3 regions of the Rhizobium sp. AN5 genome follow, and region 3 is predicted to be linked to each of the others. Evidence: predicted binding sites of a transcription regulator. Region 3 holds the regulator's gene; each other region holds the start of a gene.

Region 1 (9,922 bases), on a different contig from region 3:
AGCGGTCGGCAATCGATTCCGCCGGACCCGCAGGGCCGATATAGGCGAGCTTGGAATGCCCGAGCATCATGGCATCTTCAACAAGCTGCCGTGTGCCCGCGGCATAGTCGCCGCCAACATAGGGCACGGGCCCGCCAGCATCGTCGCGTCGGCCGATCGCCACGAATGGATAATCTTCCGAGACCAACCGGGTAAGCTCCTTGCGGTCGAATTCACGGCCCAGGACCAGGCAGCCATCGGCGATCCGGAGCCTGTTGCCCTCGGAAAAAATCTTGCGGTTGTTGCCGACGCCGGCACTGGTCAGCAGCAGAAGATCGTACGCCTGCTGTTGCGCCTCTTCCTCGATGCCCAACAGGAACGGCGTGAAGAAGTCCGCCTGTGCGCTTGGAAAAGCAGGCTCGTAGGTGAAGACGCCGAGGATGCGATTGAGCCCCTTGGCCATGCGGCGCGCGATAGGGTCCGCGACATAACCCGTCTTGCGAATGACCGCCTGTACGCGTTCGCGTGTTTCAGCCGGGATACGTGCAATCGCGGTCGGCGCGCCGTTGAGAACAAGCGATACCGTGGCCTGACTGACGCCAGCAAGCTTCGCAATATCGTTCTGAGTAAGGCGTTTATGGCTGGTCACGCAATGCCCTCCCCGACATTCGCTGACTGCTAATACGTATTAGCTGTTAATGCGTATTAGCACGACTTCCCTACTCGGTGTCAAGAGGGGAAAGACACGCTTGCGGAGAGATGTTTTGACGAAGGCGTATGAAGGCGGCCAGCCCGGCCTTATGACGGCCGCGCTGGGCTATGGGCTTTCATACCAGCGGTAAAATGGTGCCCGCTGCGGGTTCAGGGTGCCGAAGGCGTCTTTGCGTCGGCAAGCTTTTGCTGGAGAAGCCAAGTCCACATCGCCTCATCGCCGAGCACTTTTGCCTCCACCTCTTCATGGTTCGTATCCTCAAAAACCGTCAGCCGCACATTGCGTTTCAGTTCCTGGAGACGTTGAACGAGGACAACAGTATCGGACAAAGGAATCACCTCGTCCCTTGAGCCGTGAAAGGCCCAGAAGGCTGTCTTTTCATTGGTGCGGTTGAGGTAATGGCGGATGCCGCCACCGGCAATTGGGACGACCGCAGCAAAAGTTTGCGGAAACTGCTCGGCCATTGACCAGGCGCCGAACCCTCCCCGGCTATATCCGATCAGATAGATACGGCTGCGGTCCACCCGATGATCCCCCACAACGGAAGCCAGGACGCTTGCGACACGCTCGATCGGATAAAGCAGTTCCTCACTCGGATTTTGTGGCGAAAACACCATGAAAGGAAAATCACGGCCCCCTTCGATCAGTTTTGGCAGGCCGCTGCGGCGCAGCTTTTCGACGTCGCTTCCGCCCTGATCGCCGCCATGCAGCCAGACCACGAGAGGATAGGTTTTGGCCGAACCGGCATAGTCTTTGGGCGTGTAAAGCAGATAATTGATGTCCGACGCGATCGTTGCGTCAGACCTCATGGCCTTCTGCTCGGCAAACGCAAATGTCGATGTGGCCAGTGCTGCAACAGCGATCAGGCATAGTTTCAGATGCTTCATGCTTTTGTCCTCCCAACAACCACGTCTTCCAAGACGCGACTGGTGAACTCATCAGCCGTCGGGTTGGTTCAGTGGTTTGAAAAGCATGCCGGTCGACACGCCATGCGGAACCCGATTGAGGCTGCGAATATAGATCAGCCAGGTTTGTCCACCGCAGTGTGGAGGACAGAGACATGCGTTCATTATTTGTTCTGGCCTGCTGTTTGAGTTTTTGCTAATCATTGCAACAAGAGTGCTTTTGAAAAATGCCGTCGTCGTGCGGATAGGCAAATATCAAGGATGCAGGCATGGCGGTTGCCTATCTGGACAAACTCAACGAGCAGCAACGCAAGGCCGTGGAACATGGCGTTGGGCTTTCAGGCGGACACACGGCTGGACCGTTGCTGATTATCGCCGGTGCCGGTTCCGGCAAGACCAATACGCTGGCGCACCGGGTGGCGCATCTGATCGTCAATGGCGCCGATCCTCGCCGCATCCTGCTGATGACGTTTTCACGGCGTGCCGCTTCCGAAATGTCGTGTCGTGTCGAGCGTATCTGCAAGCAGGTCATCGGCACTAACGCCGGAGCCCTCACGGATGCGATGGCCTGGTCCGGCACGTTTCACGGAATCGGCGCGCGCCTCTTGCGAATCTATGCGGAACAGATTGGACTGGACGTGGATTTCACGATCCACGACCGCGAAGACAGCGCTGATCTGATGAACCTTGCCCGACACGAGCTGGGTTTTTCCAAGACCGAGAGCCGTTTTCCGACAAAGGGCACCTGCATTGCGATCTATTCGCGCGCCGTCAATTCACAAACGCCGCTGAAAGAAATCCTGCGCCAGCACTATCCATGGGTGTCCAGCTGGGAAGAAGAGCTCAAGCAATTATTCGCCGCCTATGTCGAGGCCAAGCAGGCCCAGAACGTTCTCGATTACGACGATCTTCTGCTCTACTGGGCCCAGATGGTCAGCGATCCCGACCTTGCAGGCGATATCGGCAATCGTTTCGACCACGTGATGGTCGACGAATATCAGGATACCAACCGGCTGCAGGCCGCGGTGCTGATGGCACTGAAGCCGGGCGGTCGCGGCTTGACCGTGGTGGGTGACGATGCCCAGTCGATCTATTCCTTCCGGGCAGCAACGGTGCGCAATATCCTTGATTTTCCGGCATCTTTCAGCCCGGCTGCCGATATTATCACCCTTGATCGCAACTATCGCTCGACACAGCCGATACTGGCTGCCGCCAATGGTGTCATCGACCTTGCCCGTGAGCGGTTCACCAAAAACCTCTGGACCGAACGACAGTCACTCGAGCGGCCGAAGCTCGTGACTGTAAAAAGCGAAACCGAGCAGGCGAACTTCATTATCGACCAGGTGCTGGCCAATCGTGAGACCGGCATGACGCTGAAGCAACAGGCGGTGCTGTTTCGCACCTCCAGTCATAGCGGGCCGCTTGAAGTTGAACTTACACGCCGCAACATTCCCTTCGTAAAATTTGGCGGCCTGAAGTTTCTCGACAGTGCCCATGTAAAGGACATGCTGGCAGTATTGCGTTTCGCGCAAAACCCGCGCGACCGCGTCGCCGGTTTCAGGCTACTTCAGATGCTGCCGGGTATCGGGCCGAAGAAAGCCGGCACTATTCTCGATACGATTGCGGCAGATCCCGAACCTTTGCTCGCCCTTGCCGAAATTCCGCCGCCACCCAAAACCGGCGGTGACTGGGTATCCTTCGTGCAGTTGCTGGCGAACATGCGAAAATCGCACGGCGGCTGGCCATCAGATATCGAGCAGGCGCGGCTCTGGTACGAGCCCCACCTCGAACGCATCCATGAGGATGCCGAGACGCGGAAGGCCGATTTGCTGCAACTCGAGCAGATTGCCGGCGGCTATCCTTCCCGCGAACGCTTCCTCACCGAACTGACGCTCGATCCGCCGGATGCCACCAGCGATCAGGCAGGCGTGCCGCTGCTCGATGAGGATTATCTGACGCTTTCAACCATTCATTCGGCAAAAGGCCAGGAATGGCGCTCCGTCTTTATCCTGAACGTGGTCGATGGCTGCATACCTTCCGATCTGGGTGTCGGCTCCACGCATGAAGTCGAAGAGGAACGCCGGCTGCTCTATGTCGCCATGACGCGCGCCAAGGACAGCCTGTCACTGATAACCCCGCAACGGTTCTTCACCCATGGCCAGAACGCGCAGGGAGACCGGCATGTCTATGCCGCTAGAACCCGCTTCATACCGGCAACTTTGCTGCAGTTCTTTGAAACCGCCACCTGGCCCCTGGTTTCGGCCGCAGCCTCCGAGCGCAGCGCGCAGCAGATCCGCATCGATGTAGGCGCGCGGATGCGCGCGATGTGGAAATAGGGAAGATCGTACAGGCTGGAACGATGGATAACAACCCTGTTCGAAAGATCATCCATATTGACATGGATGCCTTTTATGCATCGGTGGAGCAACGCGACAACCCCGCACTTCGCGGCCTGCCGGTCGCCGTCGGCGGATCGGCCGCACGAGGCGTGGTGGCTGCGGCAAGTTACGAGGCGAGAACCTTTGGCGTCCATTCAGCCATGCCGTCCGTCACTGCCAAACGGAAATGCCCGGATCTGATCTTCGTACCGCCACGCTTCGAGGTATACCGGCAGGTGTCGCAACAGATACGCGAGATATTTGCCGAATATACCCCTCTGATCGAGCCGCTATCGCTCGACGAAGCCTATCTCGATGTCACCGAAAACCTGAAAGGCATGGAGATCGCCACCGAAATTGCGCTGGAGATCCGCGCAAAAATCAAGGCGGTCACCAGCCTCAATGCATCTGCCGGCATCTCCTACAACAAGTTTCTGGCCAAGATGGCAAGCGACCTGAACAAACCGAATGGCCAGGCCGTCATTACGCCGAAGAATGGGCCTGGCTTTGTTGAAGCCCTGGCCGTCAAGAAATTCCATGGCGTAGGACCCGCCACGGCGGAGCGGATGAAACGGCACGGCATCGAAACAGGGCTCGATCTCAAGTCGAAATCACTCGGTTTTCTGCAACAGCATTTCGGGAAGTCCGGCCCTTATTTCTACAACATCGCCCGCGGCATCGATGAACGGCAGGTCAAGCCCGATCGCATCCGCAAATCTGTCGGCGCAGAAGACACATTCGCCGAGGATATCCACGATCTCGACTTGGCGAAGGCGGAGCTTGGTCCTTTGGCTCAGAAGGTCTGGCGCTATTGCGAGGCCCACGACATCACGGGAAAAACTGTGACCGTGAAAATCAAATATTCGGATTTCAGCCAGGCGACACGCAGCAGGACCGTGTCGGGAGCCGTGCCTGACCTTGCGACTATCCAGGAGATGTCAGAGACCCTGCTTGCCTCCGTCTTTCCATTCAAACGTCCGGTAAGGCTGTTGGGGATCACCCTTTCGTCGCTGAGCACCGAAGAGAGTGAAGAGGAACCGCAGCTCGCGCTTGGCCTGTGATGCCCCTGTCCCGAAAACGAAAAAGCCCGCCGCGGGAGGAGGTGCGGCAGGCTTTCCGAAATTTCGAACAACGGCTGGGAGGAGGAGTGCCATTGTTCACAAGACAACCCTTGGGAGGAGGATAGGGTCATCTCAATCCGAAGCTTTGCGGGAGGAGGTGCATCGCTTCGATGAAAACAAGATACCCGGTTTTGCCGCATATTAAATAGGCTTTAATGCAGCGCAGCCATGCAAGACACGCACGAGTCTGCTTTCATCAGCAGTGGCGCGACCCAGATGGATTGCGTCGCCTGTACCCTTAGAATTTCACGCTGGCCGTGAGGCTGACGTTGAAGGGCTCGCCGACTGCATTGGCGTAGCTGGTGGAGCCAATGGATGAGGTATAATAGCTTTTGTCGAAGATGTTCTTCAGATTGAGCTGCAGGGTTACCGGTTTCTCCAACTGAAGCGTATAGGTCGCAAAGGCGTCGAAGACGGCATAACCCGGCAGGTCATAGGAATTGTCGTTGATGCCGGCACGCTGGCCGACGGCCCGCACTCCTCCGCCGATCCGCAGCGTGTTGCCGTTCGGCCCGACCTCACCGACATCATAGGCAAGAAACAGCGAGCCGGTGTGACGCGCGACATTCGGCAAGCGCTTGCCGGCATAGGTGGAATCTTCGAGAACGAGAGCGTCCGTATAGGCATAACTTGCGATTAGATCGAGACTATCGGTAAGGCTGCCGGCAATATCCACCTCCACCCCGCGCGAGCGAACGAGACCGGCGGCCTTCACCGTCGACACACCGCCTACATCCTCCGAATAGGCGACATTGCGCTTGCGGGCATTAAACAAAGCAATATTGGCATTCAACCCGGTGAACAGGTCGAACTTGGCACCCACCTCATAGGAAATGCCCTCCTCCGGATCGAGCCCACCATAATAGGCTCCGATCGAGGATTGCGGGCGGAAGGTTTTCGCCACATTGGCATAAAGGGATGCATCCGGCGTGAGCTTGTAGACGAGACCGGCATTGGGGATGAGTTCGCCGCCATTGTTCTTTGTGTTGACGACGAAGGGGCGGCCTTTGCCGGCATAGATGTCGTAATACTGGTAGCGCAAACCGCCGACAGCGATCCATTGATCGCCCAGATGCACGGCGTCCTGCATATAGATCGAAGCAGTGGAAAGCTCCTCCGTCTGGTCGCTGTCGACGGCCCTGACCGTCGTGCACGCCGGCAACCTGCCGTAAACGGGATTGTTAATGTTGAAATTCGTCGAATTCGCGCATCGCAACATGTTGGTGCGCAGCGTGTCGCTGTAATCGTAGGACATGCCGAACAGCAGATCGTTGCGCAGGCCACCAATATCAGCCTCACCGGTCAGGTCAGCGCGGGCCGCGTGGTTGTAGATGGTGGAATATTGCGTGGCGTCAGCACGCCGCGTCACCTGCCCCGTGCGGGAATTGTAACCCATCACGCGGGCCTGGTTGTCGGAATATTCGTTTTGGCTATAGGCGTAGTTCAGCGACAGTTTCCAGTCTTCGGACAATTGGCGGTCTATTGAGATACTCGCCAGATCGGATTTGCCATCGGTGATGTTATAGGCCTCGTCCAGCCTGAGACGTCGGCTGACATTGATTGCCTTTCCTGTCGCCGGATCGAAGATCGTGCCGCGATCGAAGGGCACGCTGTAATCCTCATGCATATAGGAAACCGTAATGTCGGTATCCTCGCCGCTCCATTTTAGCGAGGGTGCGATCAGCCAGTTCTTCTTCTCACCAAAATTGCGCCAGTAGTCGCTGTTCTCCCCCTGACCGATCAGGCGATAGGAAAAATCCGTTCCCGCAATAGGTCCGGTCACATCGAAACCGCCGGATGTACCGTACTTGCCCGCCCCAAAGGCTGAGAAGCGCGAATAGGCTTCGGCGGAGAAAGTATCTTCAGGCTTCTTCGTCACGACATTCACCATGCCGCCCGGATCGAGAATGCCGTAGAGCGTGGATGCCGGCCCTTTCAGCACTTCCACTCGCTCCGCCGTATCGTTGAAGGAATGCGGCAATGCGGTCTTCAGCCCGTTGATGAGGATCGAGCCATCGCGATTGTCACCAAAACCACGGCGGATAACGGCATCCTGCGTGCCGCCCAGCGTGTTTGACTGGGTAACGCCGCTGACATTGGCGAGCGCATCATCGAGCGAGCGCGCCTGCTGGTCACGCAGCACTTTGTTTGTCACGACGTTGACCGATTGCGGAATATCGAGGATCGGCGTCTCGGTGCGCGTCGCAGTGCCAGTGGTTATCGGCTGATAGCCGCGCGCACCTTTTTTGACGTCGGCATTAACGGTTATCGTCTCAAGCACGGTCGTCCCGTCGGCATTTTTCTTCGGTGCCGTGGTCTCCTGCGCAAAAGCAGGCAGGGCAACTCCGGCCAGAAGCAACGCCAACAGCGCTCGCGAGCCTACCTGAATGATCATCGAACCGTCATGCATCTGTCTTGTCCCCGGCTGCCCCAAATCGTCATCGCGACGATGATGCACCGCTCTTTCAATTGATGAATGTAGTAGTCAACTTTAATTCGGCTTGTGACGGGCGAAACATCTGGTGGATGCGCGCTCCCTCATGCCTCCACAGTTCTGATTCGAGCTCAAGATCGTCGCTTTTTGTGCAAATCACCGCGTAAAAACCGGCTTTTCGAAAGCTATATACTTGACTACTACAGTCATCAATAATTCTGGTGGCGGCTCGCAAACGGGGAAGATCTTGGACGACGGTGGCAAAAACAGACGCGCGGACATACGTCTTGCGGCCAATGCAATTGAGTTTGCCTATGGCGACACCCCCGTGCTTGCCGACGTGTCCATAGACGTTGCGCCGAACCGATTTACCGTTCTGCTCGGTCCGAACGGGTCGGGAAAATCGACGCTTCTCTCCGCACTTGCCCGCCTGCACCGCCCGGCAAGCGGCCATATCCTTCTCGACGGCCGCGACATATTTCATCATCCCACACGGGAGGTGGCGAAGCGGCTGGGCATGCTGGCACAGCAGAACCACACGCCGGAAGGGCTTTCGGTCTTCGATCTCGTCTCCCGTGGCCGTTACCCGCATCAGGGATTTTTGAAGCAATGGAGCGAGGAAGACGCGGACGCAGTGGACGAGGCACTTTCCGTGACCGGAATGTCCGGCCTTGCCGAAAGAGCAATCGACAGCCTCTCCGGCGGCCAGCGCCAGCGCGCGTGGATCGCCATGGCGCTCGCGCAGCAGACAGATATCATCCTGCTGGACGAACCGACGACATTTCTGGATCTGCATCACCAGATAGAGGTGCTGGATATGCTGGCTGGCCTCGTCACCCACCACAAGCGCACGATCGTTGCCGTGCTGCATGATATCAATCTCGCCCTGCAATATGCCGATCACCTGATTTTTCTGAAGGATGGACGGCTGCGGCACCGGCTGGAAACAGCGACGCTGTGCGATGCCCAAATCATCTCGGACGTTTTCGACATGCCTGTCGCCCAGCTCACGCATCCGGTAACGGCGAGGCCGGTATTTCTTCCCCTGCCCGGACGGACTAGCGCGGCATGATGTTCGCCAGGATGAGCTACAGCAAGCCCGCCATACAGGAAAAGGCCTATGGCCGCGCGCTTGCGGCAGCACTGCTTATGTTTCTGGCCATGCTGCTTCTGATTCTGGCACATATTGGCACTGGCCCGCGCGCCGTTGCTCCACACGTTCTGAACGACCTGATATTTTCCTACGACGCCCGCAATTTTGACCAGCAGGTTTTGCTGCGTCTGCGGCTTCCGCGTCTGCTTGCGGCGCTGCAAGCCGGCGCCTGCCTTGGAGTGGCAGGGCTTCTGTTACAGACCCTGCTTCGAAACCCGCTGGGCGAGCCGCATATTCTGGGATTAAATGCGGGCGCCAGCCTCGCGGTCGTCGCGGCGACAGTGACGCCGCTGGGGTTAATCGCAACGCCGGCCTTGCGCCCTATGCTGGCGGCGACGGGCGCAGGCATCAGCTTCTCGCTCGTCCTTCTGCTCGCATCCGCCGGACGGCAGGGTCTGACGCCAGCAAAACTCGTCTTTTGCGGTATCGCGCTGTCGACGCTTGCCGGAACCCTTACCTCCGCCATCCTCATTCTCAACGAGGAAACATTACAGCAGATGCGCTTCTGGCTGGTTGGCGATACGGCAGGCATTTCGATGGCAGCCGTCGCCGCCGCCCTGCCCGCTGCCATTATCGCACTTCTCCTTGCATTTACCGTCGCGCCGCGGCTCGATCTGCTCGCTTTGGGTGACACCACCGCCACACCGCTTGGCGTACCTGTCCGCTCGACCCGGATCTTGGCGCTTGCCGCAATATCGCTGTTCTGTGGCGCGGCCATAGCCGTCACCGGGCCTATCGGTTTCGTCGGTCTGGTGGTGCCGCCACTCGTGTCGCGGCTAAGAACGGGGCGGCTTCTGCTTGCCATTCCCATAGCCGCGCTCGGCGGCGCGGTTTTACTGATCGCCGCCGATCTCGCCGCCCGCCTGATTCTTGCGCCAAAGGAACTGCCGACTGGGGCAATGACCGGCCTTGTCGGAGCGCCGGTCTTTCTCTGGTTGGTGCGTAGGGTGCTGAAATGAACCATTACAGGGTCATCAGACTGGCGCATTTTTCAATTCGCCTCTTGCCGCAGCGGCTGGCTATTCTGGTGACGCTTACCCTTTGCCTTACGATTGTCACGGTATGGTCGCTTACCGCCGGCAGCCAATACATCCCGACCTCCTCCCTGTGGTCGTTATTGACCGCTGGAAACAATGATCCCGCCTCGAATGACGCCGTGGTGGTTCTCCACTTTCGCTTTTCGCGCCTGGCGCTTGCCATAGTCTCCGGCGCCATGCTCGGCGTTGCCGGTGCCATCATG
Region 2 (9,922 bases), on a different contig from region 3:
TCGCCAAGCTTTCCGCCTGACGGTTCAGATTTAAAAAAAAGCCCCGACAGCGTTATCGCTCCGGGGCTTTTTGTTTAGGCGGCCTTCCTGATGGAGGTCCGCACATCGGCGAAGATCTCCACGGATCGCAGCCGTTTTTCGATATTGTGGATGGGCATCGAGACGATCAGTTCGTCGGCTTGAGTTTCAGCAAGAAAGCCGTCGAGATGGCGTCCGATCGTTTCTGGCGAACCGACGGCCGCGAAACGCAACGTATGTTCCACCGAGAAACGCTCCATTTCGTTCCAGTAGTCGTCCATGCTGTCGACCGGTTTGGGGAACGGGACGCGTACATTGCGACGCAGGTTGACGAATTGCTGCTGCGACGAGGTAAAGAGATATTGTGCCTCCTCGTCCGTTTCGGCACCCACACCCATCACCCCCACCATTACATAGGGTTTGTCCAGCGTCGCGGATGGCTGGAAGCGCTCGCGATAGATATGGATCGATTCCATCAGCATATCCGGCGCAAAATGCGATGCGAATGAATAGGGCAGGCCGAGTGCCGCCGCCAGATGCGCGCTATAGGTGCTTGAGCCAAGCAACCAGAGGGGCACGTTCGAATTCATGCCGGGCACGGCAAGGATCGCCTGATCCTGCTGGGGCTGGCCAAGGTATTGCTGGAGCTCGATTATGTCGTGCGGGAAGTTCTCTGCACCGGCATCAAGATTGCGGCGCAGCGCCCTTGCCGTCCGCATATCGGTTCCCGGCGCGCGGCCAAGCCCGAGATCGACCCGGCCAGGCAACAGCGCCGCCAGCGTGCCGAATTGTTCAGCGATGACGAGCGGGGAGTGGTTAGGCAGCATGATGCCGCCTGAGCCGACGCGAATATGTTTCGTGGCGGCACCAACATGGGCGATGACGAGCGATGTGGCTGCGCTCGCAATACCCGGCATGCCATGGTGTTCCGCAAGCCAGATGCGGTTGTAACCGTGGTCTTCAGCCTTGATCGCCATGCGGCGAGAATTTTCAAGCGCCTGGCTGACGCTCTCGCCTTCGCCGATTGGCGAAAGGTCGAGAATGGAAAAGGGGATCATCCAACGCTCCTACACAAATTCTGTCTTTGATGCGGATGTAAGGCGCGTGTCCCGATTTACCATAGAAGTCGTGCAGAATTGAAGGATGGTTCAAAAAAATTGGGGCCTCGAAAGAAGCCCCTTTTTCATTTTTTCATCCCGCTCGACGAAATTGCCGGGTTTCGCGATATCCCGTTTGTTCTCGGTCGGGAGCGAGCACGAATTGTCCGAGCCTGCCGTCCATTTCTCCCGCCTCGGAAGCGAGATTGTGAATGGCTGCCGTCGTCTCTTCCACCATGGCGGCGTTCTGTTGGGTCATGGTGTCGAGACTGGTGACGGTGCTGTTGATTTCCGCAAGCGTATGCGCCTCCTCGCGGGTGGATTCCATGATCTCTTCGATGCGGGAACTGATGGTCTGCACGTGCTTGCCGATGCCGGTCAGCGAGGCGCCCGCCTTTTCGACCAGTGCTACGCCGGTGGAAACCTCGTCGGTGGAGCGCTTCAGCAGGCTGGTGATTTCTTTTGCGGCGGCGGCCGAGCGTTGTGCCAGCTCGCGCACCTCCTGCGCCACAACGGCAAAACCCTTGCCGGCCTCGCCCGCGCGCGCGGCTTCCACACCTGCGTTCAGGGCGAGAAGGTTGGTCTGGAAGGCGATTTCATCGATAACGCCGATGATCTGGTTGATCTGGCGCGACGAGGTCTGGATCGCTTCCATGGCGGCGATGGTCTGCTCCATGACGTGGCTGGACGCAGTGGCTTGCGTACTGGCGTCGCGGGCGATCCGTGTTGCCTGTTCGGCGCGTTCGATCTGGTCGCGGACGGCTTCGGTGATTGCCTTGATGGCGCTTGCCGTCTCGGTAATGGAGGCGGCCTGCCGTTCGGTGCGCTCAGCGAGCTGGTCTGCACCTACCCGCATTTCCTCCGAGCCGCCGCGAACGGCGGCGGAATTGCCGCCGATAGCCTGCATGGTCTCGCTGAGCCTTGCAAGCGCCGTATTGAAGTTGTGGCGCAGGCTTTCAAGATCGTCTGGGAAGACGGTCTCAATGCGATAGGCGAGATTGCCGTTTGCCAGTCGATCCAGCCCTTCGTCAAGAGAACGCACGACCATTTGCAGCGTGCCGGCCTCGGCCTCCCGTTCCGCAAGATGTGCGCGGCGTGCCGTTTCGGCTTCCTCGCGCGTGCGGGACGTGGTCGCTTCCATTTCCCGCTGCAAAATGAGTTTTTCGCGGAAACTGCCAAGCGCGCGCGCCATGCGGCCGATCTCGTCCTTACGGTCCTGATTGCCGATCTCGGCATCGAGACGGCCTGCCGCCACTTCGCCGGTCAGACCAGCCAGCTTCTCCAGCGGTGCGAACAGGCGCCGTGCAAAAAAAGCGGTTGCCGCGCACATGGCTGCCAGAACGCAAAGGCCGATGACGGCTAGCGTGCCGGCAATCGAAATGGAGCCAGCGTTCAACTCGCTGCGCAACATGCTTTCCACCGCGAGGTATTTTTCACCGGCAAACGAGAAGGCGCGGGCATAGGCATTGGCTTCGCCGTCCGGACGGTCGATCTTGGCAATCGTCATACCGGTCGAGTTCAGGGCTTGTGCATGGAAGCCATAGATTGCCGGATCAAGGCTGACGAGCCCGTTGCCGTTCACGCCCAGAACCTTGCCATCGGCGGAAACGATCGCGGATTGTTCGGAGCTGCCGGCGGAGATGCCTTTCGCGAGGATCTGGCTGAAAACCTCTTGTTTGACGCGGAAAAGAACGATGCCCTTGAACGCACCGAATTTGACTACCGGAATGCCGAAATAGATGCCGGCCTCTTTGGTTGCGGCGTCGATGCGCAGGCCGGAGAAACTCGTCTGCGCCACGTCGTTCAAGGCTTTTCCTGCGTTGGTGGCTCCGCGCGCAAAAGCAGCCCCAAGGCCGCTATCCGCCCAGGCGCCACCCGTGACGGTTTCCCCGAAAGCCGGTCCCTTCAGATAGGAGTAATAAACCGTGCCGGCCGGATCGATGAAGAGAACATCGCTGAATGGGGTTCCCTTGAGGTAGCCGCCGATATCCGTCTGGGTTTTTTCATGGGTGGAATAATAAAAGCCGCTCGGATTCTCGGGCTTGATGAGCTTTTCTTTTTCGCCGTAGGGGTTTTCCTTGACGAAGACGCGTTGCAGTTCCGCTTTTGCGTCGCCGGAACTCTTCTGCACGGTGCCCCAGCCGCTGCGCATGGAAACTACCGCCATTTGCAGGGATTCGATCTTGGCGATGGAATCCGCCTGCGTTTCAAGCTGCTCAAGGCGTTCCTGCAGCATATCGCCCCTGAAGACGAGAATGCTCTCCATGGATTTCGACGCCTGTTCCTCGAGAACACCGCTGCTGCTTTGATAGCCGAGAAGCGTGAGAGCCCCGGTCGAGATCGTCATCAGCGCAAGGAAAATCACGAGCACTTTGGTGGATATGGAATGAAAACGGTTCAGCATGGCCGATGCAGCCCTCAATGCCGTATCGCTTCCCGCACCATGCATTGATGGCGCCACCGGATGGCTGATATGGCGAAAATATTGCGCTGCGGATCATCATGTCCGCAACTCCCCTTTTTTGATTTTGTGCGGGAACAATGCGGTACGCGGTTTAAGCAGAGGTAAATGCAGCACTGCAAATTTGATCAATGTTGTCGTTTTGTTCACTTATCGCTGGCAGGGTCGCAGCCGAAAAGATAGGGTGGCTTATGCAAAAGACGATTCGAATCATCGGTATCGACCCCGGGTTGCGGCGCACCGGATGGGGTGTCATCGAAACCTTCGGCAACAGCCTTCGGTTTGTCGCGTCCGGCACGGTGACATCGGATGGTGATATGGATCTCGCCTCCCGCCTGTGCCAGCTGCATGATGGGCTGGCGGATACCGTTCACAGCTATCAGCCCGATGAGGCGGCGGTGGAGCAGACTTTCGTGAACAAGGACGCTGTCGCCACGCTGAAGCTCGGTCAGGCGCGCGGCATTGCCATGCTTGTCCCGGCGCGGGCAGGGTTGCCTGTTTTCGAATATGCGCCGAACGCGGTCAAAAAAGCCGTCATTGGTGTTGGGCACGGCGAAAAGCAGCAAATCCACATGATGCTGAAAATCCTGATGCCGAAAGCAGAATTCAAGGGTAACGATGCGGCGGACGCCTTGGCGATCGCAATCTGCCACGCCCATAATCGCGGCGGCGACAGGATGGCGCGGCTGTTGGCGGCCGGTTGAATATTGAAGTCTCATTGCAGCGGGCGGCATCATGATCGGAAAACTTAAAGGCACCATCGAGGAAATCGGCACGGATTACGTGCTGGTGGATGTGCACGGCGTTTGTTACGTCGCCTATTGCTCGGCGCGCACACTCTCAAAAATAGGTTCCGCTGGTGAAGCGGTCGTCCTCTTCATCGAAACCTATGTGCGCGAAGACCAGCTGAGGCTGTTCGGCTTTTTGTCGGCACTTGAGCGGGAATGGTTCAATCTGCTGCAGAGCGTGCAGGGGGTCGGTTCGAAAGTGGCGCTGGCCGTCTTGTCTACCCTGTCGCCTTCTGAACTCGCCAATGCGATAGCGCTGCAGGACAAGGTGATGATTTCGCGTGCGCCGGGCGTAGGGCCGAAGGTGGCGGTGCGCCTCGTTACCGAGCTTCGCAACAAGGCGCCTGCCTTTGCAGGAGAAGCTTCGGCTTCCATCGGGCTCAAGCAGGAACTTGGCGAGGGTGTCGCCTCCGCGCCGGTGGCGGATGCCGTCTCGGCGCTCACCAATCTCGGCTATTCACGCGATCAGGCCGCAAATGCCGTTGCGGCCGCGCTGAAGAACGGCGGGGAGGGCGGCGACAGTGCCAAACTCATCCGGCTCGGCCTGCGCGAACTTTCACGCTAAGCTGCGCGCAGCAAGCGAACGAAGCCGGGTGCGATGCTGAATTTCGTGAAGCGCCTTCATGCGACAGTCGTGATATAGCGGCGAAGACCATCTCTTGAATTGGTTTAGAACAATGGAATGCCCTCTATGAGCGATGCGGACAGACTGATTTCGGCGGACAAGCGCGGTGAAGATATCGACACCACCATGCGCCCGCAGTCGCTGGACGATTTTACCGGCCAGGCCGAGGCTCGCGCCAATCTCAAGGTGTTTATCGAGGCCGCAAAGAACCGTGGCGAGGCGCTGGACCATGTGTTGTTCGTCGGGCCTCCCGGTCTCGGCAAAACCACGCTGGCGCAGATCATGGCCAAGGAGCTTGGCGTCAACTTCAAGTCCACCTCCGGACCAGTGATCGCCAAGGCTGGCGACCTTGCCGCACTTTTGACCAATCTCGAGGAGCGCGATGTGCTCTTCATCGATGAAATCCACCGTCTCAACCCGGCAGTCGAGGAAATTCTCTATCCGGCGATGGAGGATTTCCAGCTCGACCTTATCATCGGTGAGGGGCCTGCGGCCCGCTCGGTAAAGATCGATCTTTCCAAATTCACCCTCGTTGCCGCGACCACGCGTCTCGGTTTGCTGACAACGCCGCTGCGCGACCGCTTCGGCATTCCTGTCCGTCTGGCCTTCTACACTGTCGATGAGCTGGAACTGATTGTTCGGCGCGGCGCGCGGCTGATGGGTCTGAACATGACCGACGATGGCGCACGCGAGATAGCAAGGCGTGCACGCGGCACACCGCGCATTGCCGGACGGCTCTTGCGCCGGGTTCGCGATTTCGCTGAGGTGGCACGGGCGGAAGCCGTCACCCGTGAGATTGCCGACGAAGCGCTGACGCGGTTGCTTGTCGACAAAATGGGTCTCGATCAGCTGGACATGCGTTATCTGACCATGATCGCGGTCAATTTCGGCGGCGGCCCTGTTGGTATCGAGACCATCGCCGCTGGCTTGTCGGAGCCGCGTGATGCGATCGAAGACATCATAGAACCCTATATGATCCAGCAGGGTTTCATCCAGCGCACGCCGCGCGGCCGCGTTCTGACCGGCACTGCCTGGAAACATCTGGGCATGCAGCCTCCTAAAGATCTCGAGGCGGCGCAATTCCGGCTGACGCTGGAAGAGGATTGAGGGAACAAGCCCGGCGCCTTCGCATTTGATTTTCTTTGGTCAGGAAATGATGATGTCCGGATATCGCAAGGGTACGAAGGTTCGCTGGAAATGGGGCAACGGAACCGGCGAAGGAAAAATCGTCGAGACGTTTACTGATGATGTCGAAAAAACGATTTCCGGTTCCACGATAAAGCGCAAGGCCAGCAAGGACGAACCCGCTTATCTTATCGAGCAGGAAGATGGCGCGAAGGTTCTGAAGAGCAAGTCCGAGCTTGAACACGTCGATTGAAAAGCGCCGTTATCAGGCGCCATGAGAGGGGACGTCGATGGCCTACGATCCGATGCGGGTTTTCCGCAAACTCGCGCGCAACAACCGGCTGGCTAATTTAAGGCTGCATCAGGCTTGTCTTCAGCTGTTGCAGGAGGAATTTGTTGCCGCTCGCGTCAGCTTCTTTCCAACCCTTCGGGCGACCATGAACCACATCTACACCGTTGACCTGTTTTATATCGACGCTGTCAAAGGTGGGACGCTCGGCCTTGCCGCTTTTGACGAGGAAGAACCTTTCGACACCATGGCGGAGCTGCATGCTGCCCAAGCGAAACTGGACGAAGAACTGATCGATTTTGTCGACATGCTGGATGAAGACGGCCTCGCTGCCAACGTCAATATTTATCGTGGAACACGCATCCAGCAGGATCGATGCGACGATGTGTTGTCCCATCTCTTCCAGCACCAGACGCATCATCGCGGGCAGGTGCATGCCATGTTGTCCGGCACCATGATCAAGCCGCCACAACTGGATGAATTCATTGTGGGAGACGATGCAAAGGCAAGAAAAGCCGAGATTGATGCGTTAGGGTGGACGGAAACCGATTTGATGTTTCCAGCCGACAGGTTCAGTTAATGACAGAAGATACGAAAACGCAGGACACCCGCATTCGCATGAAATTCAAGCCAAAGCGCATTTTCCAGATGCGCGTTGCGGGGCTGGCGTTTCGTGATGGCCACGTGTTGGTGCACCGCGCGTCCCATGAGAAATTCTGGACCTTTCCGGGTGGCCGCGCCGAAATGGGCGAGCGCTCCCAAGAAACGCTGGCGCGCGAAATGGTAGAGGAACTTGGCGTCGAAGCGAAGATCGGGCGGCTTTTATGGGCGGTCGAGAATTTTTTCCACTATGAGGGTAAGGACTGGCACGAACTCGGTTTCTATTACCTGATGGATTTGCCGGAGACCCTTGCCTTTCACCCGACGGATATCATTCATCGCGTTCAGGATGGCGATAACGAGCTCGAGTTTCGCTGGGTCGCCGCGACCCGTGAGGCATTGACCGAACTCGATATTCCGCCCTATTTCATCGCGGATGAAATAGAACGCCTGCCTGAGACCACAAGACACCTTGTCTGGTATGACGGCGACCTGGACGCCAAATGACTTCTGCCCCTGAGCGCCATATGATCCGGCTGGACCGCAAGCCGCAGCTGTTCAGCATGCGTGTGGCGGCGTTGATTTTCCACGACAACTATCTTCTCGTCCAGCGTGGCGCCAAGGATAGCTATTGGGCCCTGCCGGGCGGGCGGGCGGAAATCGGTGAAAGCTCCGAGCAGACCATCATCCGCGAGATCGGCGAGGAGCTTGACCGGGATTGCGCCGTCGAGCGTCTTCTCTGGTCGGCGGAGAATTTTTTCGCCTATGATGATTATGCCGCGCATGAACTGGCATTTTATTATCTGGTTTCGCTGCGCCAGCCTTTGCCGTTCCATGAAAGCGATATAGTGCATCGCGTGCTGGATGGCGTCGAGGTGGAGTTCCGCTGGCTGCCCGCGCAGCCTTCCGCGCTGCTGGAACACGATCTCAGACCCCGTTTCATTGCTGAGCGCATCGAGATGCTGCCTCAGCGCCACGAGCATCTTATCGTCCGCGAAGGTCGTTCAGGTGCGGCCGAACTTTCCAAGGAGATATCATGAGCGAGCTTGTGGTTTCGCTTTCCGGCGAACTCATCGAACATGGGCACCGCCTGACCCAGCGGGTCTATTATGAGGACACGGATTTTTCCGGCCTCGTTTATCACGCGCGCTATCTGCATTTTCTCGAGCGCGGTCGAACCGACTACCTGCGTTGCCTCGGCTGCGAGCAAAGCGCACTCCTGACCGCCGACGAGGAGGGTCTCGTTTTCGTCGTCCATCGTATGGAGATCGATTTCAAGAGCCCGGCCCGGATGGATGATGTGTTGACGATCACCACCCTTACCGAAAAGGCCGGGGGCGCAAAAATGGTGCTCAATCAGGAAATCCGGCGCGGCGAAACGCTGCTTGTTGCCGCCAAGGTCATCATCGCCGTCATCAATGCCAATGGCCGGCCAAGGCGCCTTCCGGAGACGGTGGCCGAAAAATTCCTGAAGTAAGTTCGGGGCTGGTCCAGTAAATCCATCAGACGTGGCGCGGTTGTAACACTCCTTTAACCATAATGGTGTCTTACTTTAGCAACTGGCATTTGTGCGGCGCACGCCTTCCTTTCACCAAATTTATTGGCAAGTAAGGCTTACTGGCAAGTATCGGGGTATGGCAAAGGGGTTTGCGGCTGTTGCTGCATAGCTTCGAGCGTTAACACGCGTTTGAATCGCCCGGTCCCGTACCGGGCGTTTGGATTCGGGGATTGGATATTTATGGAACAGGCAGGTTTGGCAGCGGCGACGCACGATGTAAGTCTCTGGGCGCTGTTTATGCAGGCGGGCCTCATCGTGAAGTTCGTGATGATTGGACTTATCGCCGCCTCGGTCTGGACGTGGGCGATCGTCTTCGACAAATACGTAAGCTTCGGCAAGGCAAAGCGCCAGTTCGACCAGTTCGAACAGGTCTTCTGGTCTGGCCAGTCGCTCGAGGAGCTTTACCGCACTTTGGCAGAACGCCAGAATGTCGGTCTCGCTGCAATTTTCGTTTCCGCCATGCGGGAGTGGAAGAAATCATTTGAACGCGGCGCCCGTTCACCCATCGGTCTGCAAATGCGTATCGACCGGGCAATGGACGTGACGATTGCTCGTGAAGGCGAACAATACGAGGCTCGCCTCGGTTCGTTGGCGACGATCGGTTCTGCCGGTCCGTTCATCGGCCTCTTCGGTACGGTCGTTGGTATCATGACCTCGTTTCAGGCGATTGCCGGTTCGAAGTCCACCAACCTCGCGGTCGTGGCGCCGGGTATCGCCGAAGCGCTTCTGGCAACGGCCATCGGCCTTGTCGCGGCTATTCCGGCGGTTATCGCCTACAACAAGTTCACGGCTGACGCGCACAAGCTTTCCGCTCGCATGGAAGGTTTCGCCGACGAGTTCTCCGCGATCCTGTCGCGCCAGATCGATGAAAAACTTCAGACGCGGCAGGCAGCCCAATAAGCGCGCCGCGCAGTAATTTGCCGCAAGGCAAAATGGAGTAGATGTTATGGGTATGTCAGCAGGTGGCAGCAGCGGCGGTTCCGGTGGACGCCGTGGGCGCGGCGGACGTCGCAGGGGCGGCGCGATCAGCGAAATCAACGTGACGCCACTGGTTGACGTCATGCTCGTGCTGCTCATCATCTTCATGGTGGCCGCACCGATGATGACGGTCGGCGTTCCGATCGACCTGCCGCAGACATCTGCCAACGCGCTGAATTCGGACACGCAGCCGATCACGATTTCCGTCAATGCCAATGGCCAGATCCATTTGCAGGAAACGGAAATCCAGGCGGCCGAGGTGGCCGACAAGCTGCAGGCAATCGCCACGACAGGTTATAACGAACGCATCTTCGTGCGCGCGGATTCCGTTGCCGCCTACGGCGTCGTCGCGGACGTGATGGCGCGTATCCAGGCCGCGGGCT
Region 3 (9,922 bases):
CGCTTCCGCAGACCCGTCGTTCCCGGCGATCGTCTGGAAATTCACGTGGTCAAGCAGCGCCAGCGCGGCAATGTCTTCAAATTTCATTGCGAGGCCAAGGTCGAAGGCGCGCTGGTGGCAGAAGCTGACGTCGGCGCGATGATGATCCCCGAGGACCAGCAATGAGCACTATCGCGGCTTCGGCAAAAATTCACCCGACCGCTGTTGTCGAAGACGGCGCGGTTATCGGTGAAAATGTCGTCATCGGTGCCCTGAGCTATGTCGGCGCGAAAGTCACGCTGCAAGACGAGGTCACGCTGCACAATCACGCCGTCGTCTCCGGTCTTACCGTCATTGGCCGTGGTTCGGTCATCCATCCAATGGCCGTTATTGGCGGTACACCGCAGGCGATTCGCCACGATGGCTCGGAAACGACGCTCGAGATCGGTGCACGCTGCATCATGCGCGAAGGCGTAACGATGAATGCCGGCAGCTCCGACGGCAGCGGCAAGACGATTGTCGGTGATGACAACCTGTTCCTCGCCAATTCGCACGTAGCGCATGATTGTCGCCTCGGCAGCCATATCATCCTGTCGAACAATGTGATGCTGGCGGGACATGTCACCATCGAGGACCGCGCCATCCTGGGCGGCGGCTGTGCCGTGCACCAGTTCACCCGAATCGGTCGTCAGGCCTTCATCGGCGGGCTGTCGGCGGTCAACTATGACGTCATTCCCTATGGCATGCTGAACGGTAATCCCGGCATTCTCGGTGGGCTGAATGTCGTTGGCATGACGCGTTCCGGTATCGACCGCGCGGATATTCACAAGGTCAGGCGCGTCTTCAAGCAGATATTCGAAGGCGAAGGCGCCATCCGCAGCAATGCGGCTGCGATTGACCGCGCAGAATATCTCGATTGCCCCCAGGTCATCGAAATCCTCGATTTCATCGGTGCGGATAGCGACCGCGCGCTTTCCTCGCCAAACCGGGGCAAGTGAGCCGTGACAGGCGGCGGGCGTCTCGCCATCGTGGCCGGAAGCGGCCAGCTGCCGCTGCATGTCGCAGCGGCCGCGCGCGAGATGGGGGAGAACCCCTTCATTGTACAGCTGCGCGATGATTCCCTGTTTGACTGGAGCGGTTTCGACAATGCGGTGATCAGCGTCGGCGATGTCGCCGGGCTTGGTCGTCTGCTGCGCGAAAACAAGGTGGACCGCGTCGTGCTTTCCGGCGCCGTAGCGCGGCGCCCGGAATGGCGGGAAATCCGCCCCACGATCGGCATATTGCTGAAACTGCCATCCATCGTCCGCACCCTGCTGTCGAGCGGCGATGACGCCGTTTTGCAGATGGTCATCAAGGTCATCGGCACGCTCGGTGCAAAAGTCATCGGTGCCCACGAGATCGCACCCGGTCTGCTTGCGACGACCGGCCCTTTCGGTGCGCATAAACCTGCTGAAGATGATCTGCGCGACATACGCAAGGCCGCGCAGGCCGCACTCGCACTCGGCACGCTTGATGTCGGGCAGGGCGCAGTCGCCGTTGGCGGCCGTATCGTTGCACTGGAGGGCGTGGAGGGCACAGACGCGATGCTGGCGCGTGTTGCGGCATTGCGCGCCGAGGGCCGCATCTCGCCCCGTCGAAAGGGTGTTTTGGTGAAGCTCTGCAAGCCGCAGCAGGATATCCGTGCTGACCTGCCGACCATCGGCGTGGAAACGGTGGAGAACGCGCATAAGGCCGGGCTGGCGGGGATCGCCGTTGAAGCCGGACGCGCGCTGGTACTTGATCGCGATGAGATGTTGAAGGCGGCAGATCAGGCCGGCATATTCGTCTGCGGTATTGATACGTCACTCGGTGAAGACATGATGGGCGGAGACATGGTGGGATGACGGCAACATTGAAGGTGGCGGTTATAGCCGGCGAGGTATCCGGCGATCTTCTGGGCGCCGATCTCATCCGGTCCCTGAAAGGCCATTACTCGGGTTCTATCGAGCTGATGGGCGTCGGCGGTGAAGCTCTGGAGGCGCAGGGGCTGGTTTCGCTGTTCGATTATTCCGAACTCTCCATCATGGGCTTCACACAGGTTCTGAAGAAGCTGCCGAAGCTGATTTCGCGGATCAACCAGACTGCGCAGGCAATCATTGTCGCCAAGCCGGATATTCTGCTGATCATCGACAGTCCGGATTTCACCCATCGTGTTGCGAAAAAAGTCCGCAAACAATTGCCGCATCTGCCGGTCGTCAATTATGTCTGCCCCAGCGTCTGGGCGTGGAAGGAATATCGCGCCACTGCGATGCTGTCCTATGTCGATCACGTTCTGGCCCTGCTTCCATTCGAGCCGGAGGCGATGCGGCGTCTCGGCGGCCCGCCGACAACCTTTGTCGGCCATCGCCTCAGCGTCGATCAAGATGTGCTCTCCGTGCGGCAGAGGCGGGCTGAGCGGCTACTCCCTGCCAATGGCGAACCGAAAACCATTCTGCTCCTGCCGGGGTCACGTTCCACCGAAACGACCCGATTGATGGAGCCGTTTCAGGAGGCCGCAAAAGCCTATGTCGAGCGCAACGGCCCGACGAAGTTTCTGCTGCCGACAGTGCCGCGCCAGGAAAACCGCATCCGCGAACTGGCGGCAACATGGCCGCATGATATCAGGCCTGAAATAGGCATCGATCCCGCCTTCAAGTGGAATGCATTTGCGCGCGCCGATGCGGCGATTGCCGCCTCCGGCACCGTTATTCTCGAACTCGCGCTCGTCGGCGTACCGACCATATCGGTCTACAAGACCGACTGGATTTTCACGATGCTGAGCAAGCGGGTGAAAACCTGGACGGGCGCGCTTCCGAACCTGATTGCCGACTATGTCGTCGTGCCAGAATATTTCAACGAGGTGGTACGGGCAGGGTCGATGCTGCGCTGGGCCGAGCGGCTCTCATCCGACACCACCGAACGGCGGGCGATGCTGGAAGGCTATGCTCTGGTGCAGGAGCGTTTGCACACCGAAGTGCCTCCTGGCGAAACCGGCGCCCTTATCCTTCTCGATGTGCTGAACAGCCGCAAGCAGCAAGGCTGAACCGGCAGCGATCCTGTCTGCTTCTTAGGGTCGGCAGGGCAGGTTTCGCTATTCTTCTCGATGATCATATCCAACAAAAAAGCCGGCGGATAAAACCCGCCGGCTTTTTTATATTGGTTGGTTTCCCGGCTTAACGCTTGGAAACCGGAACGTAGTCACGCTTGCCGGCGCCTGTGTAGAGCTGGCGCGGACGGCCGATGCGCTGCTGCGGATCCTCGATCATTTCGTTCCACTGCGCGATCCAGCCGACGGTCCGGGCCAGTGCGAACAGCACGGTAAACATGGTCGTTGGGAAGCCAAGCGCCTTCAGCGTGATACCCGAATAGAAGTCGACGTTCGGGTACAGCTTCTTCTCGACGAAATAAGGATCGGAAAGAGCGATCTTTTCAAGTTCGAGCGCGACCTGCATGATCGGATCGTCGGAATTGCCGGTGGCTTCCAGCACTTCGTACATCGTCTTCTGCATGATCTTGGCGCGCGGGTCGTAGTTCTTGTACACGCGGTGGCCAAAGCCCATCAGGCGGAACGGATCGTTCTTGTCCTTGGCGCGGGCAATATATTCCGGAATGCGGTCAACCGTGCCGATTTCGTTGAGCATGTTGAGCGCCGCTTCGTTGGCGCCGCCATGTGCCGGACCCCAGAGGCAGGCGATGCCCGCTGCAATACAGGCGAACGGGTTTGCACCCGACGAACCGGCAAGACGCACCGTGGAGGTGGAAGCGTTCTGCTCGTGATCCGCATGCAGGATGAAGATGCGGTCCATGGCGCGAGCCAGAACCGGATCGACCTTGTACTCTTCGCAAGGCACGGCAAAGCACATGTGCAGGAAGTTGGAAGCGTAATCGAGGTCGTTCTTCGGGTAAACGAAGGGCTGGCCGATATGGTACTTGTAGGCCATGGCGGCGATCGTCGGCATTTTCGCGATCATCCGCAGCGAAGCGACCATGCGCTGGTGCGGATCCGTAATGTCCGTCGAGTCGTGATAGAAGGCCGAGAGAGCGCCGACCGTGCCGCACATGACGGCCATCGGATGTGCGTCGCGACGGTAGCCGGTGAAGAAGCGGCTCATCTGCTCATGCACCATGGTGTGGCGCGTGACGCGGGTGTCGAAGTCCTTCTTCTGCGCAGCCGTCGGCAATTCGCCGTAAAGCAGCAGATAGCAGGTTTCCAGGAAGTCGCCCTGTTCGGCAAGCTGCTCGATGGGGAAGCCGCGGTGCAGAAGAACGCCTTCGTCACCATCGATATAGGTGATCTTGGATTCGCAGGAGGCTGTCGAGGTGAAGCCGGGGTCGTAGGTGAAGGAGCCCGTGTGCTTGTACAGCGTGGCGATATCGACGACGCTTGGTCCAATCGTGCCTTCCCTGACCGGGAGTTCGACCTGTTTTTCGCCAAGTGTCACTGTAGCGCTTTTTTCCGTCATACTGATCCTCCGAAAACATGCGGGTGGGGGCGTTGAGATACGCCCCGCGGTTAAGCGTCTACCGATTAGCTATATGATCCTTGCGCGGATGCCAAGCTATCCAAAGGTCAAATTGTGCATTGCGGCAAACGCAATCGCGTTGCTTCAGGCTTTCCCGGCAGCAGCAATTCAATCTCGGTCAACGCATCGTTAAAGTAAAGGATTGCAATCCCCAGCGCTGGTCTGCAAACCTGTTTTTGGTGCGGCAAGGGGCGGTGGGGATTGCTCGGTCAAGGGGAAAAACAGCATTTCGGATATGCTAAAACGATGCAGGGAGACATGCCCGGCACGCGGGAAATTCTGTTTCCTCTCCGCCGAAGCAGTGATGCGGCAACATATGACATCCCCGCCATTATTCCCGAGACTAACCGCAACACTACCGTGGCGGAAAAAATCGCCACGTGCCTGGCCGAGGAGCGCGCATTCGGCCACGATTTTCTTTTCATTCCCGTTTCCATCGGCTGCGGCGCGGTACTCTGGTTTTCTCTAGATGCCACGCCTTCCCCGGTCGTTTTGATTGCCACATTTCTTTTTGTCGCCGTTCTGGCACTCTTTGTGAGATATAAAGCTGGCATTGCGGCAGCGGTTTGCGGCCCTTTCGCTTTTCTATTGCTCGGCATGCTTCTGGCCGATTTCGAAACCCGACGGGCAGGGACCTTGGTGCTGGATACCCCCGTCACCACCACCATCACCGGCACCGTGGCGCGCCGGGAGGTCGATGCACGCGGCTACTGGCGATATGTCGTTGATCTGACCGCAACAGCGGACCCGACATTGTCGCGTCCACCGCAGAGGATATCGGTGCTTTCGCGTGGCGGAGGCGAGCCTATCGCACTCGGCGCCACCCTTCGCGGCAAGGTCCGCCTCTCGCCGCCATCCGGCCCCGCCTTGCCGGGACTGAACGACTTCGCCTTCACGTCCTATTTCAGAGGTTTAGGCGCGACCGGTTTCTTTTATAAATCACCGCAAACGCTTGTGTCACCTGTTGGTGACGCAAGGCCTGACAAGGGTTGGTTGGAATGGGCCGATATGCGGCTCTACGGCCTTCGCAGCGCAATTGCCGAACGCATCCGCACCACCATCGGCGGTGATGCCGGAGCCTTCGCCGCCTCCATCATCACCGATGAGAGACAGGCCATATCGGCGGAGACGATGGAAGCGTTGCGGCTCTCCGGCCTTGCCCATATCGTTGCCATATCCGGGCTCAACATGGCACTGGCCTCCGGCATATTCTTTGTTGGCCTGAGACTGGCCTTCAGCCTGTTTCTCGCCTTTGCGCAGCGCTGGCCGGTCAAGAAGATCGCGGCTTTCGCGGCACTGCTGATGACGTTCGCCTATTATCTGATTTCCGGTTTCGCCGTTTCCGCCGAGCGCGCCTGGCTGATGATGTCTGTGATGCTGATTGCGGTCCTTTTCGATCAACCATCACTCAGCCTCAGAAACGTTGCCATTTCCGCCCTGATCATTCTGGTTTTCTCGCCCTCGGAAATCATGGGTCCGAGTTTTCAGATGTCATTTGCCGCCACCATAGCGCTTGTTTCGGCCTATGCCTTCTGGAGCCGTTGGCGCACGGATCGCGAGCGGCTGTTCATCGGGCGCAAGCCCGCATGGCTGAAGGTGGCGGAAATGATGGGCGCGGTCATTGGCGGCGTTATCACGACGTCGCTGATCGGGGGCCTTTCGACGGCGATCTATTCGGCCGAACATTTTCACCGTGTCACCACCTATGGACTGTTCGCCAATCTGGCTGCGATGCCGCTCATGTCGCTGATCGTCATGCCATTCGCTCTTCTCGCCATGCTGCTGATGCCCTTCGGGCTCGATGCGCCGTTCCTGAAGATCATGGGTTATGGCATGGCACTCGTCATCGAGGTTGCAAACGAGGTGGCCTCCTGGGGCGGCAGCGCAGCGACTGGGCGTCCGCATGGCTGGTTTATCGGTTTGGCTTCGGTGGGTTTCCTGCTGCTGACATTGCTGCGCAGCCGGCTTGCGCTTCTTGGCATCCCGTTTCTGCTCTTCGCCTTCGGCGTGTCGGCAGTTACGGCCTATCGTGATCTGCCGGATCTATTGATTCACGAGGACGGTGAATTGGTGGCACTCTTGGAGGACGGCAAGGTCTCCACCACAAAAGCCCGTCCGCAGGGCTTCGTTTACGGCCAGTGGCAAAGGGCGCTGCTGCTGCCGGAAAAAACCGTGCCGCCGGATTTTATAAATGGTGAGAGCACGGCAAATACTGCTGGTTCTCACTCGAGATCGCAACTGTCGCCGGAAGACATGGCTGTGGTGGTGCGCGAGATGACGGCGGCGCTCAAAGACGCCGAAGCTGGCGTCTTCATCTGCAGGAAAGACATATGGTGCGTAGCGAGCGCCGCAAGCGGAGAGTGGATCGTCGTTCTGGAAGATGGCCGCTTCGCCGGAAAAGCCTGCGATATTGCCGATATCGTCGTTGTTTCCCGCAGAACCTCTTTTTCGCAGTGCCGCTCGGGTGCACTCCTGCTCAGCCGTGACATCTTGCGGCGTCTCGGTTCTGTGGAAATAGATTTTGCCAACAAGAGGGAGGAGGGTGTGGCGAGCGGGCTGCGCGCCGCAATCGCCGGAACGGACAGGCCCTGGAGCCAGCACCGTTATTACGACTGGAAGTGCGGACGTTTCGACCGTGATCTGCCGCAGCCCATCATCCGGCTGCTGGCGGCGTCGCAATGACCGCCGCAAACGTAGATCATCAGGCCATTGCGCGCAGATCTTCAGTCAATTCGCCTATCCCGCCAACTTCCTCTTCATGACCAGCGTCCCGCCAGCTCTCCTTCAAACCGGCCTCGTACCATTCTTGCATGGCAGGCAGGGCGAGCAGCCGGTCGCAATAGGCTTTCGCTGCTGGCGAAAGATCCGCGCTGCCATAGGTCTGGAAACGGAATGCAACCGGGCAGAAGAAAGCATCGACCGCCGTGAATTTCTGACCGGCAAGATACGGCCCGCCGAATTTCGTGAGACCCTCGCTCCACAACGCATCGATCCGCTTTATATCGGCCTTAAGCCCGGCATCGCCACCCCTGGGTTTGACCCGAATGCCCACCGACATGGGATAAAGATTGCGCAGCGACGAAAAGCCGGCATGCATCTCACTCGCGGCCGAACGCGACCAAGCCCTCGCATGCTTGTCGCTTGCCCAGACGCCCTGGTGTCTTTCGGCAAGATATTCGACGATCGAAAGCGTTTCCCAAACCGTCATACCCTCGTCGACCAGGCAGGGCACCTTGCCCGTCGGCGAAAAGGAGGAGAAGGAGACGCCTTCACCGAACGGAATGAGCTTTTCATCAAAGGCGATACCGAGCGTGCGCATCAATACCCACGGCCGCAGCGACCATGAAGAATAGTTCTTGTTGGCTATATAAAGATCGTACATGGCGTATCTCCCGGATATGACGCGCATTTCTACACCTGCCAAGCGTTCATGGAATATCGAAAATTATCCATGGCTCCCATAAACGCCGTTGATGAATGGTGATGTGGGGTCGCTGAGAGCGCGCCTCGCGATAAGTCACCCTTTGGTGATGACTAGAAACTGACTGCGCAGCACGACAGAACTACGTTGCTAAAAAACAGCGGATGGGATCACTTCGACAATTACAGAGAGCAGCCCATTCGCCACCACGCCTGTAGCTAGACCGAAGCATCTGTATGGAGCAGGAGCTCAGTTTAGAAAGGGCAACGCGCATAGGCTGAATGGTGCATATCCTCGTGCACCCGCAAAAGCACGCCACGTTTGGAAACAGCCAAAACTATTATAGGCGCCATCTTCACGATGACGCCTATTGTAAAGTGAATACATTCGGTTCGATAAGATCAATGGTAGCGGCGGATCAGCCCCACCAGCTTGCCCTGAATTTTCACCCGGTCCGGCCCGAAGATACGGGTCTCATAGGCTGGGTTTGCCGCCTCGAGCGCAATGGAGGCTCCCTTGCGGCGGAAGCGCTTCAGCGTGGCTTCCTCGTCATCCACCAGAGCCACAACGATATCCCCGGGATTGGCGGTGTTGCCGTTGCGGATGATGACTGTGTCGCCGTCGAAAATGCCGGCCTCGATCATCGAATCACCCTTGACCTCAAGAGCGTAATGTTCGCCCGTGCCAAGCATGTCCACTGGCACGGCCACATCATGGGTGTTGTTCTGGATGGCGGAAATCGGCACGCCCGCAGCGATGCGGCCCATGACCGGCACGGTGACAGCCCCGCCCAGATCGTTGGCCGGCGTCTTGGGGGCGGGGGCCGGTTCCGGCGTCTTGGGCTTGCCAAGGCTGCCTTCGATAACGCTTGGCGAAAAGCCGCGCTGCGGCCTTGCGCCCGGCGTATAAGCCTCGGGCAGCTTGATGACTTCCAGCGCCCGAGCCCTATTCGGTAGCCGACGAATGAACCCGCGCTCTTCGAGAGCGGTTATCAGGCGGTGGATGCCGGATTTCGAAGCAAGATCGAGTGCGTCCTTCATTTCATCGAAGGAGGGCGGCACGCCGGACTCTTTCATTCGTTCATGAATGAAGAGAAGCAATTCCTGCTGTTTGCGCGTGAGCATGAGGAAAACACCCTTTAGAATCGTAGTGGAAGTCGCGAAACAAATACAGAACGAACACTATATGTTCCATATGTGTTCTGCAATCCCCTAAAATTTCGTGAAGGTGGCATCTGTTGCTGTGATGATTTGCCTCACAGCACGCAATTGTGCTTTTGTGCGGTCGAAACCGTCCCGGCATGCTCCGGGCGGAAGGCCAGCAGGATACATGTCATGACGAAACCCTATAGCGTTGACCATCTCGTTTTGCCCGTGGAAGTCATAGGCGTCGCCGTGAAGCGCCTCGTCAGTCTTGGCTTTACGGTTGCGCCGGAGGCTCTGCATCCTTTCGGCACCGAAAATGCCTGCGTATTTTTCGCCGATGGCACGTATCTGGAGCCGCTCTCAATTGCTGATCCGGCTAAATATAATGCCTCGATAGAGAGGGGTGATGTGTTCACGGGCAGGGATGTGGCCTTCCGGCAACGGGACGGGCAGGAGGGTTTTTCGGCTCTTGTCGCCAGGACCGAAGACGCCTTGATTGACCATGAGCGGTTTCGGGCAGCCGGCCTTTCGGCGGGCGATGTTTTCGAGTTTTCGCGGCCTGTTCGGATGCCGGATGGCTCGCAAGGCGAGGCGGCGTTCCGGCTGGCTTTTGCGGCAAGCGGGGCGGCCGCGGATTTCTTTTTGTTCAGTTGTCAGCGGCTTCAAGCCCTGCCGGGCGATCGCACCATGCTGGAGCGCCACGCCAATGGTGTCACCGGCCTCAGTGAAATCGTCCTGTTTTCTGGCGGCGATGCGAAGGTGGCGGGCCTGATCGAGACGGTGTTTGGCTGTGAAGGCAAACTGTCTCCGGGCGGTGATATGGTTTTCGCAACCGG

The links. The regulator LexA, encoded in region 3, represses DNA repair genes until DNA is damaged. The targets are predictions, from matches to a motif close to TGTTCNNNNTGTGTTCNG.
Region 1: CRP02_RS11160 (ATP-dependent helicase) is a predicted target of LexA. The motif match lies at 1,755-1,772, and genes of this name have one in related genera.
Region 2: ruvC (crossover junction endodeoxyribonuclease RuvC) is a predicted target of LexA. The motif match lies at 3,709-3,726, and genes of this name have one in related genera.

Annotation. Positions count from the first base shown of each region.
Region 1 covers NZ_OCMJ01000003.1:1,679,211-1,689,132, reverse strand. The annotation lists gene CRP02_RS11170 (LacI family DNA-binding transcriptional regulator) at 1-628, opposite strand, end outside; gene CRP02_RS11165 (prolyl oligopeptidase family serine peptidase) at 841-1,578, opposite strand; gene CRP02_RS11160 (ATP-dependent helicase) at 1,866-3,932, shown strand; gene dinB (DNA polymerase IV) at 3,956-5,035, shown strand; gene CRP02_RS11150 (TonB-dependent siderophore receptor) at 5,334-7,505, opposite strand; gene CRP02_RS11145 (ABC transporter ATP-binding protein) at 7,777-8,601, shown strand; gene CRP02_RS11140 (FecCD family ABC transporter permease) at 8,598-9,641, shown strand; gene CRP02_RS11135 (FecCD family ABC transporter permease) at 9,638-9,922, shown strand, end outside.
Region 2 covers NZ_OCMJ01000003.1:789,979-799,900, reverse strand. The annotation lists gene CRP02_RS07075 (YebC/PmpR family DNA-binding transcriptional regulator) at 1-20, shown strand, start outside; gene CRP02_RS07070 (LLM class flavin-dependent oxidoreductase) at 75-1,076, opposite strand; gene CRP02_RS07065 (methyl-accepting chemotaxis protein) at 1,210-3,519, opposite strand; gene ruvC (crossover junction endodeoxyribonuclease RuvC) at 3,768-4,280, shown strand; gene ruvA (Holliday junction branch migration protein RuvA) at 4,312-4,929, shown strand; gene ruvB (Holliday junction branch migration DNA helicase RuvB) at 5,056-6,096, shown strand; gene CRP02_RS07045 (DUF2945 domain-containing protein) at 6,149-6,367, shown strand; gene CRP02_RS07040 (DinB family protein) at 6,405-6,983, shown strand; gene CRP02_RS07035 (NUDIX hydrolase) at 6,983-7,510, shown strand; gene CRP02_RS07030 (NUDIX hydrolase) at 7,507-8,043, shown strand; gene ybgC (tol-pal system-associated acyl-CoA thioesterase) at 8,040-8,480, shown strand; gene tolQ (protein TolQ) at 8,742-9,461, shown strand; gene tolR (protein TolR) at 9,508-9,922, shown strand, end outside.
Region 3 covers NZ_OCMJ01000004.1:1,130,519-1,140,440, forward strand. The annotation lists gene fabZ (3-hydroxyacyl-ACP dehydratase FabZ) at 1-165, shown strand, start outside; gene lpxA (acyl-ACP--UDP-N-acetylglucosamine O-acyltransferase) at 162-977, shown strand; gene CRP02_RS17985 (LpxI family protein) at 981-1,862, shown strand; gene lpxB (lipid-A-disaccharide synthase) at 1,859-3,040, shown strand; gene gltA (citrate synthase) at 3,171-4,460, opposite strand; gene CRP02_RS18000 (ComEC/Rec2 family competence protein) at 4,767-7,202, shown strand; gene CRP02_RS18005 (glutathione S-transferase family protein) at 7,222-7,902, opposite strand; gene lexA (transcriptional repressor LexA) at 8,343-9,065, opposite strand; gene CRP02_RS18015 (VOC family protein) at 9,276-9,922, shown strand, end outside.